Regions from separate parts of the Rhizobium mulingense genome, predicted to be linked through region 3. Evidence: predicted binding sites of a transcription regulator. Region 3 holds the regulator's gene; each other region holds the start of a gene.
What was found. The regulator LexA, encoded in region 3, represses DNA repair genes until DNA is damaged. The targets are predictions, from matches to a motif close to TGTTCNNNNTGTGTTCNG.

Region 1 (3,280 bases), on a different contig from region 3:
GTCGCCCTTGTTGCGCCCTCCGGCACGGGCAAGTCGACGCTGCTGCATGTCGCCGGTCTGCTCGAGCATCCCGACGGCGGCGAAGTCACCATCAACGGACATGCCTGCGACGGGCTGAGCGACGAGAAGCGCACGGCGATCCGGCGCCGCGAGATCGGCTTCGTCTATCAGTTCCATCACCTGCTGCCGGAATTTTCCGCGCTCGAAAACATCATGATGCCGCAGCTGATCGCCGGCCTGTCCTGGAAGGAAGCCGGAGAGCGGGCCGGCCAGCTACTCGACTATATGCGCATTGGCCATCGCGGCTCGCACCGCCCGGCCGAACTATCGGGTGGCGAGCAGCAGCGCGTTGCGATCGCCCGCGCCGTCGCCAATGCACCGACCCTGCTTCTCGCCGACGAGCCGACCGGTAATCTCGACCCGGAAACAGCAAGCTACGTCTTCGACGCGCTGGAGGCCCTGGTGCGCCAGTCCGGCCTCGCCGCCCTTATCGCCACGCACAACCACGAACTCGCCCGCCGCATGGATCGGCGCGTGACGATCTCCGACGGCAAGGTCGTCGATTTCTGATCGATGTCGCCCGGACGTGCGCAGCGGTTCCGGGATAAATACGAAGAGATGACGCGTCTGGCGGCAGATTCGAATCGACCGCCTCCGGCTCCGTCATGGGATGATCAGCCCGCCGCGATAGTCGAGCGCGTAAGCCTTCCGTCCGTCGACCATGATGCATTCATGACCGCTGAATCGTTCACAGCCGCCTTCGCTGCGATCGACATATCGGCCGAACGGATGGTCGAATTCCATTCCGCCGAGAAAGCGGCCCTGCCGGTACAGGGCAGACAGCGCCGCCTTGATCACTGTTCCCGCTGCGCTGGCATCGATGAGATCGGGAGCAATGACCCAGCCGAAATAATTCATCGCCCAGATCGGCTCGTCGGCAAACCACACCACCTCCTGTCCGGCGAAGTCGGTGCCGCCGAAGTAGCTGTCGAGATAGCGCCAGTCGCCGCGCTCGTAGCCGATATCGTGAGACCCCGGACGGCAGGGCGGGCGCGGCACGCCGCCGCCGACATAGCTGGCAGCTTTGGCTTCGACGACGAATTCGTTCAGCATCGCAGTCTCGGGCATAGGGTACTCCTCCTGACTCGTCAGTTGGGATATAGCAGGATGCGCAGAACATAAATAGAACAAATGCGCGGGAGCTTTTGTCATCGGCGGGGTGTGTCCACGTCCTTTGCGGCACGGCGGGCTTGCGAGGCCGCGGCTCGGCATCTCAAGCTCGTCGCCGAATCGTTGCGTCGCCGGGCGTTTTTCAAACGCAAGCAAGAAGGAAAAGATTCCTATTGACATCGGAACATAGATCGAACAAATTGAAAACATAACGAGTAAAGGAGAGCCAAATGACTGACATGATCCGTGATATCGCAGCATTCACCTCCATCGCAATGTTCGTTGCCAGCTTCTCGCTCATCGTCATCGCGATCTAAAGTTTTCAGGGGACTGCATGGTCAGCATGCGGTTCGAACGCGGGACTTCTTCTGGACATCATCGCCCTCCATACCCGACAATGCATCTGATTCATTCGGTGATTGGGAAGGCATGTCATGGCGGATACGGTAAAGGCTTCGAGGGGTGAGGCGATCGGCGACACGCCAGGCTTCATTCACCTGAGAGTCCATTCCGCCTATTCGCTTCTCGAAGGCGCGCTGCCGCTGAAGAAGATTCTCTACAAGGCGGCCGCAGACAATCAGCCGGCTATCGCGATTACCGACACCAACAATCTGTTCGTCGCCCTCGAATTCTCGCAGAAGGCAATGGACGACGGTCTGCAGCCGATCATCGGCTGCCAAGTCTCGATCGACATGGAAGACGGGCTGGAGACCGAAAAACGCGGCGGCCAGCAGGCATTGGTCAAGCTGCCGTCGATCGTTCTTCTCGCAGCGACGGAGGCCGGTTACGAAAGGCTGGTCGACCTCATCAGCCGCGCCTATCTCGGCGGTGAAGGCAATCAGGCCGTCCATGTCCGAACCTCCTGGCTGGAGGAGGCGGGCACGGAAGGGCTTATCGCCTTGACCGGCGCCCTGACAGGGCCGGTCGACGGGGCGATCAGGGATGGCCATCCCGCTCAGGCCGAAGCGCGGCTGCTCATGCTGAAGCGTCTCTTCGGCGACCGGCTCTATGTCGAACTGCAGCGTCATGGCACCTACGACAAGCGGCATGAGCAGAAGATCGTCGGGCTCGCTTATGCCCACGACCTGCCGCTGGTCGCCACTAACGAAGCCTTTTTTCCCACGCGCGACGATTACGACGCCCATGATGCGCTGATGGCGGTTGCTCATAATGCCATCGTCTCCGACGACAGCCGCTTTCGTCTGACGCCGGATCACTACCTGAAGAGCCGCGCCGAGATGGCCAAGCTCTTTGCCGACCTGCCGGAAGCGCTGGAGAACACGATCGAGATCGCCAAGCGCTGCTCCTTCGTATTGAAGACGCGCAAACCGATCCTGCCGCGCTTCACGGGTGCGACCGACGACCCCGAGGAAGCCGAACGCGCCGAGGCGGGTGAATTGCGCCGCCAGGCGGTCGAAGGGCTGGACATGCGGCTTTCGACCCTCGGCATGTCGCCGGGTTACGAGGAAAAGGATTATCGCGAGCGACTGGAATTCGAGCTCAGCGTCATCGAACGCATGCGCTTTCCCGGCTACTTCCTGATCGTTGCCGATTTCATCAAATGGGCCAAGCAGCATGACATTCCGGTTGGTCCCGGCCGCGGTTCGGGCGCCGGTTCGCTGGTCGCCTACGCACTGACGATCACCGACGTCGATCCCTTGCGGTTTTCGCTGCTGTTCGAACGCTTCCTCAATCCGGAACGCGTCTCGATGCCGGACTTCGACATCGACTTCTGCCAGGACCGCCGCGAAGAGGTGATCCGATACGTCCAGGCCAAGTACGGCCGCGAACAGGTGGCCCAGATCATCACCTTCGGTTCGCTGCAGGCGCGCGCAGCACTGCGCGACGTCGGCCGTGTGCTGGAGATGCCCTACGGCCAGGTCGACAAGATCTGCAAACTCGTGCCGAACAATCCGGCCAATCCGACGCCGCTCTCCAAGGCGATCGAGGAGGAGCCGAAGCTGCAGGAGGAGGCCGCCAAGGAGCCGGTGGTTGCGCGCCTGCTCGATATCGCTCAGAAGATCGAGGGGCTTTACCGCCATGCCTCGACCCATGCCGCCGGTATCGTCATCGGCGACCGGCCGCTGTCCAAGCTGGTGCCGATGTATCG
Region 2 (3,280 bases), on a different contig from region 3:
ATCTCCATCTCTTCGCGCGGAATCTCGTCAGCCTCGGGCACCGGATTGGCGATCAGCATGCCGCCGTCGATGCCGAGCTGTTCGCGCGTCGCCTGGAAATTGGCGATTGCCGCCGGGCTGTTCAGTGACAGCGGGCTGCGAAGCCCCGAGGAACGCGACCAGAAAGCGGGGAATTCTTCGCTCTCATAGGTGACGACGGGCACGCCGCGGGTTTCCAAGACTTCCAACGTCTTCGGAATGTCGAGGATCGCCTTGGCGCCGGCGCAGACGACGATGACGCCGGTGCGGGCGAGTTCCTCGAGATCGGCCGAGATATCAAAGCTTTCCTCGGCGCCGCGGTGCACGCCGCCGATACCGCCTGTGGCAAAGACGCGGATGCCGGCGCGCGCTGCCGCGATCATCGTCGCCGCAACCGTGGTGGCGCCGGTGCGGCGCTCGGCAATCGCAAAGGCGAGATCGGCGCGCGACACCTTCATCACGTCGGTCGCCTTGGCGAGCTGCTCGAGTTCGCCGGCTTCAAGGCCGATATGCAGCGTGCCGTGAATGACGGCGATCGTTGCCGGCACGGCACCCTGTTCGCGAATGATCGCCTCGACGCTGCGGGCCATCTCGATATTGCCGGGATAGGGCATGCCGTGGGTGATGATGGTCGATTCCAGTGCCACCAGCGGCGCGCCGCGCTGCTTGGCGCTGGCGACCTCCTTCGAATAGGCGATCTTCAGAAGAGGGGAGATGGGCTGGTTCATGATCTTGTCCTGTCGTCGATAGAGCATGATGTCGGATGTGTCGGCGGTTTTGCGACGACATCATGCTCGACTATTTCATTTGGCCGCTTCAATGCAGAATTCTGATCTGGGGAACAAGGGCAAGCGCCTCATTCAGCAGATCCGGCGTCAGATTTTCGTTGACGGCATGCGGCGACTGCACAGTCAGCGCTGCTGCCGCGGTGCCGTGGCGGACGGCTTCCTCAAGCGGCAGGCCGCGCATCAAGGCGGCGAGCGTGCCGGCGGCAAGGGAATCGCCGGCGCCGGTGACATCGGCGAGGGTCTCGGCGATCGGCGGCTGTAGCGTCACGGCACGGCCGTCGCAAAACGCGACCAGCTCGCGCTGGCCGCGGGTGACGACGGCGCTCCGGATGCCGATCTCGTTCAGAAGCGGCGGCCAGCCGCCGGCGTCTTCCGGCCGTCCCCCAATAAGAGCTGCGGCTTCAGCCTCGTTCAGGAACAGGTAGTCGATATCCGCGATGCAGGATTTCAACCTGACGACCTTGGCCGGCGAAATGGCGATCGCCGCGACGGGTTTGGCCAGTGACCGTGCCTTGGCGACGATTGCAACGATCGTCTCTTCCGGCAGATTGGCATCGAAAAGGATGAGATCATGCGCGGCGAAGGCTTCGCGCACCCAGCGGATGGAAAGCCGCCGCGGCACGAAGAAGCGGTAGAGATCCATGTCGGCAAGGGCAATCACCAGGTTCCCGTCCCTCTCGATGATCGCGGTGTAGCTCGGTGTCTTGCGGTCGAGAAAAACGAAGGGCCGGTCGTTGATGCCGGCGAAATCGGCGGCTTCGCCGACCATCTCGCCGATGGGATCGCCGCCGCGCGGCGAAATCATTGTCACTTGAAAACCGAGCCTTGCAAGGTTGCGCGCCGCATTGAAGCCGCCGCCGCCCGGCTCCTCGAACCAGGTGCCGGGATTGCTGGCGCCTGGTGCCGTTTCCCCGGAAATGCGGCCGCGCCGGTCGATATGGGCGCCGCCGAGAACAAGAACCTTTTTCTTCATTTCAATTGCCTTGCGATGCCCGAAGCGCGAATCGAGATCGGTGCCTTCTGGCGCGGCAGAGCCGGCGCATCTGGCCTAAGCCGTTGCTTTGCATCGATAAAACAAATATAGAACACGGGCTGTTTTACCTTTTTCTTTCAATCGTTTGATCGCCTATTGCGAGAGTGGAACAAATGGGGTACAAACTCGACATTGCTTGGGCGGCTTCAATAACCTAAAGGTGGATCAGATGTCTCAGAATTCATTGCGGCTGGTAGAGGACAAATCGGTGGACAAAAGCAAGGCGCTTGAAGCGGCACTCTCACAGATAGAGCGGTCGTTCGGCAAGGGCTCGATCATGAAACTCGGTTCCAACGAGAATGTCATCGAAATCGAGACGATTTCGACGGGTTCGCTTGGGCTCGATATCGCGCTTGGTGTCGGCGGTCTGCCGAAGGGCCGCATCATCGAAATCTACGGGCCGGAAAGCTCGGGCAAGACGACCCTTGCGCTGCAGACCATCGCGGAATCGCAGAAGAAGGGCGGCATCTGCGCCTTTGTCGACGCCGAACATGCGCTCGATCCAGTCTATGCCCGCAAGCTGGGCGTCGATCTCCAAAACCTTCTGATCTCGCAGCCCGATACCGGCGAGCAGGCGCTTGAGATCACCGATACGCTGGTGCGCTCCGGCGCCGTCGACGTTCTGGTCGTCGACTCGGTCGCCGCATTGACGCCACGCGCCGAAATTGAAGGCGAAATGGGCGACAGCCTTCCCGGTCTGCAGGCACGCCTAATGAGCCAGGCGCTGCGCAAGCTGACCGCCTCGATCTCCAAGTCGAATACCATGGTGATCTTCATCAACCAGATCCGCATGAAGATCGGTGTCATGTTCGGTTCGCCGGAAACGACGACGGGCGGTAATGCGCTGAAATTCTATGCCTCCGTGCGCCTCGACATCCGCCGCATCGGCTCGGTCAAGGAGCGCGAAGAGGTGGTCGGCAACCAGACCCGCGTCAAGGTCGTCAAGAACAAGATGGCGCCTCCGTTCAAGCAGGTCGAATTCGACATCATGTATGGCGAAGGCGTATCGAAGACCGGCGAACTCGTCGATCTCGGCGTCAAGGCCGGAATCGTGGAAAAGTCGGGCGCCTGGTTCTCCTATAACAGCCAACGTCTCGGCCAGGGCCGCGAAAACGCCAAGACCTTCCTGCGCGACAACCCGGATCTCGCCCGCGAAATCGAACTGGCGCTGCGCCAGAATGCCGGTCTCATCGCCGACCGCTTCCTGCAGAACGGCGGACCTGATGCGGATGACGGCGATGCCGCCGCGGACATGTAAGTTTCGCGCCTGATCTTCTCGAATATCTCCGCCGGCCGCATTCCTGATGAGAATGCGGCCGGTTTCGTTTGTCCGCTGGACAGTGGCGGAGGCGAACGTTAAAAGCCGATGGATTTGTATTTATCTGCCTCCGGCAGCATTGAAGGGCTTAGAATGAGCGGTGTGAACGATATCCGGTCGACC
Region 3 (3,280 bases):
AGCACGTTCGGATTGCCGCTGGCATTGAGCTTCTTCAGGACGTTCTTCATATCCCAGGGGGCGAGGAACTGACCCTTCTTGACGTTGACGACGCGGCCGGTCCTGGCGGCGGCGATCAGAAGATCGGTCTGGCGGCAGAGGAAGGCGGGGATCTGCAGAACATCGATCACCTCCGCCACCTCGGCGCATTGCTCGGCGGTGTGAACGTCGGTCAGGACGGGGAAGCCGAATTCCTTCTTCAGGTCAGCAAAGACCTCCATGCCCTTTTCAAGCCCGATGCCGCGTTCGGCCGAGAGCGAGGTGCGGTTCGCCTTATCGAAGGAACTCTTGTAGACGAGGCCGATGCCGAGCTTTGCGCAGAGCTCCTTCAGCGTGCCGGCAACCATGAAGGCGTGATCGCGGCTCTCCATCTGGCAGGGGCCGGCAATCAGCGACAAGCGGCCGGTATTGGAAAAGGTGATCTGGCCTTCGCCTTCGCCGATCTTGACCTCGGAATTGGTATCAGTGCTCATCGTGGTTCCTCGAAGGCAAAAAGCGCGCCCTGCCCGGGCGTGGGCTTCACCAGAATGCGATTGTTCTTGCGTGTGTATGTCACTCCGTTAGCAGCCAAATGCGCTTCTGTCACGGCAAGATCGGTGACGGTGAAGAGGATTGCCCGGCCGCGCAGGCCACGATCGGCGGCGGAAACGACAAGCTCGAAATATGCCTCCAGCCCTTCCGGCGTCATCAGGCTGATCTTGGCATTCGAGGCGGCGATCTTCATGCCGAAACCGGTTTTCTCCACCGCCGTTTGCCCGGCGGCAAGACCAACGAACGCGGCAAACGCCGCCGGCTCCGGCGTACAAAGCGCGATCTCGGCAATGCCGGTTACGCCATTGGCATGCGTCTCCAGGGCGGCGCGACCGGCCGGGAAGGCATTGATGCGCTGACAGGTGAAGAGAAAGAAGTCGGGCGCGCGCAGATCTCCTGAAAAAGCCAGTTTGAAGCTGCCGACGCTTTCCGAACCGTCCGGCATCCGCATCGACCGGCTGAACTGCAGCATCTCGCCGGCGCTCGCGCCGTTGCCGACGAACCGCCGATGATCGAGGCCGGCATCCTCGGTGAGAAAGGCCAGCGCCGAAAGTCCCTCCTCGCCGCAGCGGAAGCGGAAGGCGCGATTGCGAGCGATGAAGACATTGCCCTGGCGGGCCGCTGTCTCGCTCTCCTCGACACTCGCCACGCCGAGCGGCTCGATATAGGTTTTGTTGGCGAAAAAAACGCAGGCATTTTCCGTTCCGAACGGATGGCGCGCATCGGCGGCGACGGTAAAGCCGAGCTTGCCGAGCCTTTCGCGCGCCAGGTCGATATTGACGACTGGTAGGACGACATGATCCAGCGGGTGCGGTTTGGCGGAATGTGCGATCATGATATCCCTCCTGACACGCCAGAGATGTGCGACAGCACCACCCCCAATGCAAGACATGTGCGCCAATCCGGCGAATGAAAACAAAAATCTCGACGAGTTGGCGCGAAGTTTTACGGAAATTTAGCTACTTGCGGAACACATATGGAACATATAGTGTCTGTTCTGGATTTGTTTCAATCACGGGGTCTACGTCGATGCTCACGCGCAAACAACAGGAGCTTCTCCTTTTCATTCATGAGCGCATGAAGGAATCCGGCGTTCCGCCCTCTTTCGACGAGATGAAGGATGCCCTGGATCTCGCCTCGAAATCCGGCATTCATCGCCTGATCACGGCGCTCGAGGAACGTGGTTTCATTCGCCGCCTACCGAACCGCGCCCGGGCCCTGGAAGTGATCAAGCTGCCGGAGGCCTATAGCCCCAGTCTTCAGCCGCGCCGCGGTTTTTCGCCGAGCGTTATCGAAGGCAGCCTCGGCAAGCCCCAGCCGGTCGCCGCCCCAGCTGCCGCAAAGCCGATCGCCGACAACGGCAACTCTGTGTCCGTGCCGGTAATGGGCCGGATCGCAGCCGGCGTTCCGATCTCGGCGATCCAGAATAACACGCACGACATCATCGTTCCTGCGGATATGCTCGGCTCAGGCGAGCATTATGCGCTGGAGGTCAAGGGCGATTCGATGATCGACGCCGGAATCTTCGATGGCGACACGGTGATCATCCGCAACGGCAGCACCGCAAGTCCCGGCGATATCGTCGTTGCCCTGGTCGACGACGAGGAAGCGACGCTCAAGCGCTTTCGCCGCAAGGGTGCCTCGATCGCCCTCGAAGCCGCCAACCCGGCTTACGAGACCCGAATCTTCGGGCCCGACCGGGTCAAGGTGCAGGGCAAGCTGGTCGGCCTCATTCGCCGTTATCACTGACAGCAGACGGTCCGGATTCGGTAAAACCGTCTTTGCGCCAATCATAGGCGCGGTGGCGCATCCATGGACGCGACAAGGCGCTGAATGCGGTTGCGACCTCGAATCCCGTCTGCGCAAAGCGCAATTCAACGGAACCGGTCCTGCGCAGCGTCTCGCCGGTAAAGAGTGTCGCACCCGAGCGGCAGCGGTCGAACCGCAGGCGCACCGAGGTCACGACAACCACGCCGGCGTCGCAGGCCGGGCCGAGATAGGCGGCATTGTCGATGACGGCGACGACATGGCCATTGCCGAGCCTGGCTATACACCAAGCCTTCTTCACGCAAGAAAACCGATTTGCCTCACCGCCGGCTGCGGCGGCCACCATTGCCGTCCTCGCTTCATTCTGCTGATCGCGGGAAAGCCTGACCCGGCGGTCATCACCCTGCGCCGGGATGGCAGGCCCATCCAGCATCTTCGGCGGGTGGTGCGTCGGCAGCACCAGCGCTCTCTGCCACTGGTCGAAGATGAAGTCCGGCGGGTTTTCACGGTTGGAAGCCATCGCCGCCGGCGCGATGAGCGCGACCAAACCACCATCCTCGGATATCACCAGATCCGGCGGCCGGGAACCCGGCAGTATCAACACAATGAGCGTCGCGACGGCGAGGATCGACGTGCCGACATGGCGCAATCGGGTGCGGAGCAGCGTTAACAGCAGAAAGCCTGCCACGGCGACGGCGAAATACCAGCCGGGCAAACGGCCGAGGTCGATATTGCCGCCCCAGCCGGACACCGTCTTGGCGACCGTAATCACCAGATCGAGGCCGAAGCCGACCACCGTCCAGAGCGGAGCGTCCAGGCCGAACGGCATGAGCAACATCGCCAGCAGCCCCGCCGGCATGACGATGAAGGAGATGATCGGCATCGTCGCAAGGTTCGCCGGCAGGCCATAAGCTGTCAGGCGATGAAAATGCTCAACAGCAAA

Region 1: the regulator LexA is predicted to act here: its motif matches at 1,173-1,190, upstream of PYR71_RS21080 (DUF5680 domain-containing protein).
Region 2: the regulator LexA is predicted to act here: its motif matches at 1,877-1,894, upstream of recA (recombinase RecA).

The regions. Positions count from the first base shown of each region.
Region 1 is NZ_JARFVE010000009.1:93,259-96,538, reverse strand. Features, by position in the region: gene PYR71_RS21085 (ABC transporter ATP-binding protein) at 1-570, shown strand, start outside; gene PYR71_RS21080 (DUF5680 domain-containing protein) at 664-1,128, opposite strand; gene dnaE (DNA polymerase III subunit alpha) at 1,605-3,280, shown strand, end outside.
Region 2 is NZ_JARFVE010000014.1:81,121-84,400, reverse strand. Features, by position in the region: gene PYR71_RS26045 (pseudouridine-5'-phosphate glycosidase) at 1-746, opposite strand, end outside; gene PYR71_RS26040 (carbohydrate kinase family protein) at 835-1,779, opposite strand; gene recA (recombinase RecA) at 2,009-3,097, shown strand; gene alaS (alanine--tRNA ligase) at 3,251-3,280, shown strand, end outside.
Region 3 is NZ_JARFVE010000006.1:216,221-219,500, reverse strand. Features, by position in the region: gene kdsA (3-deoxy-8-phosphooctulonate synthase) at 1-512, opposite strand, end outside; gene PYR71_RS16105 (VOC family protein) at 509-1,405, opposite strand; gene lexA (transcriptional repressor LexA) at 1,600-2,319, shown strand; gene PYR71_RS16095 (ComEC/Rec2 family competence protein) at 2,300-3,280, opposite strand, start outside.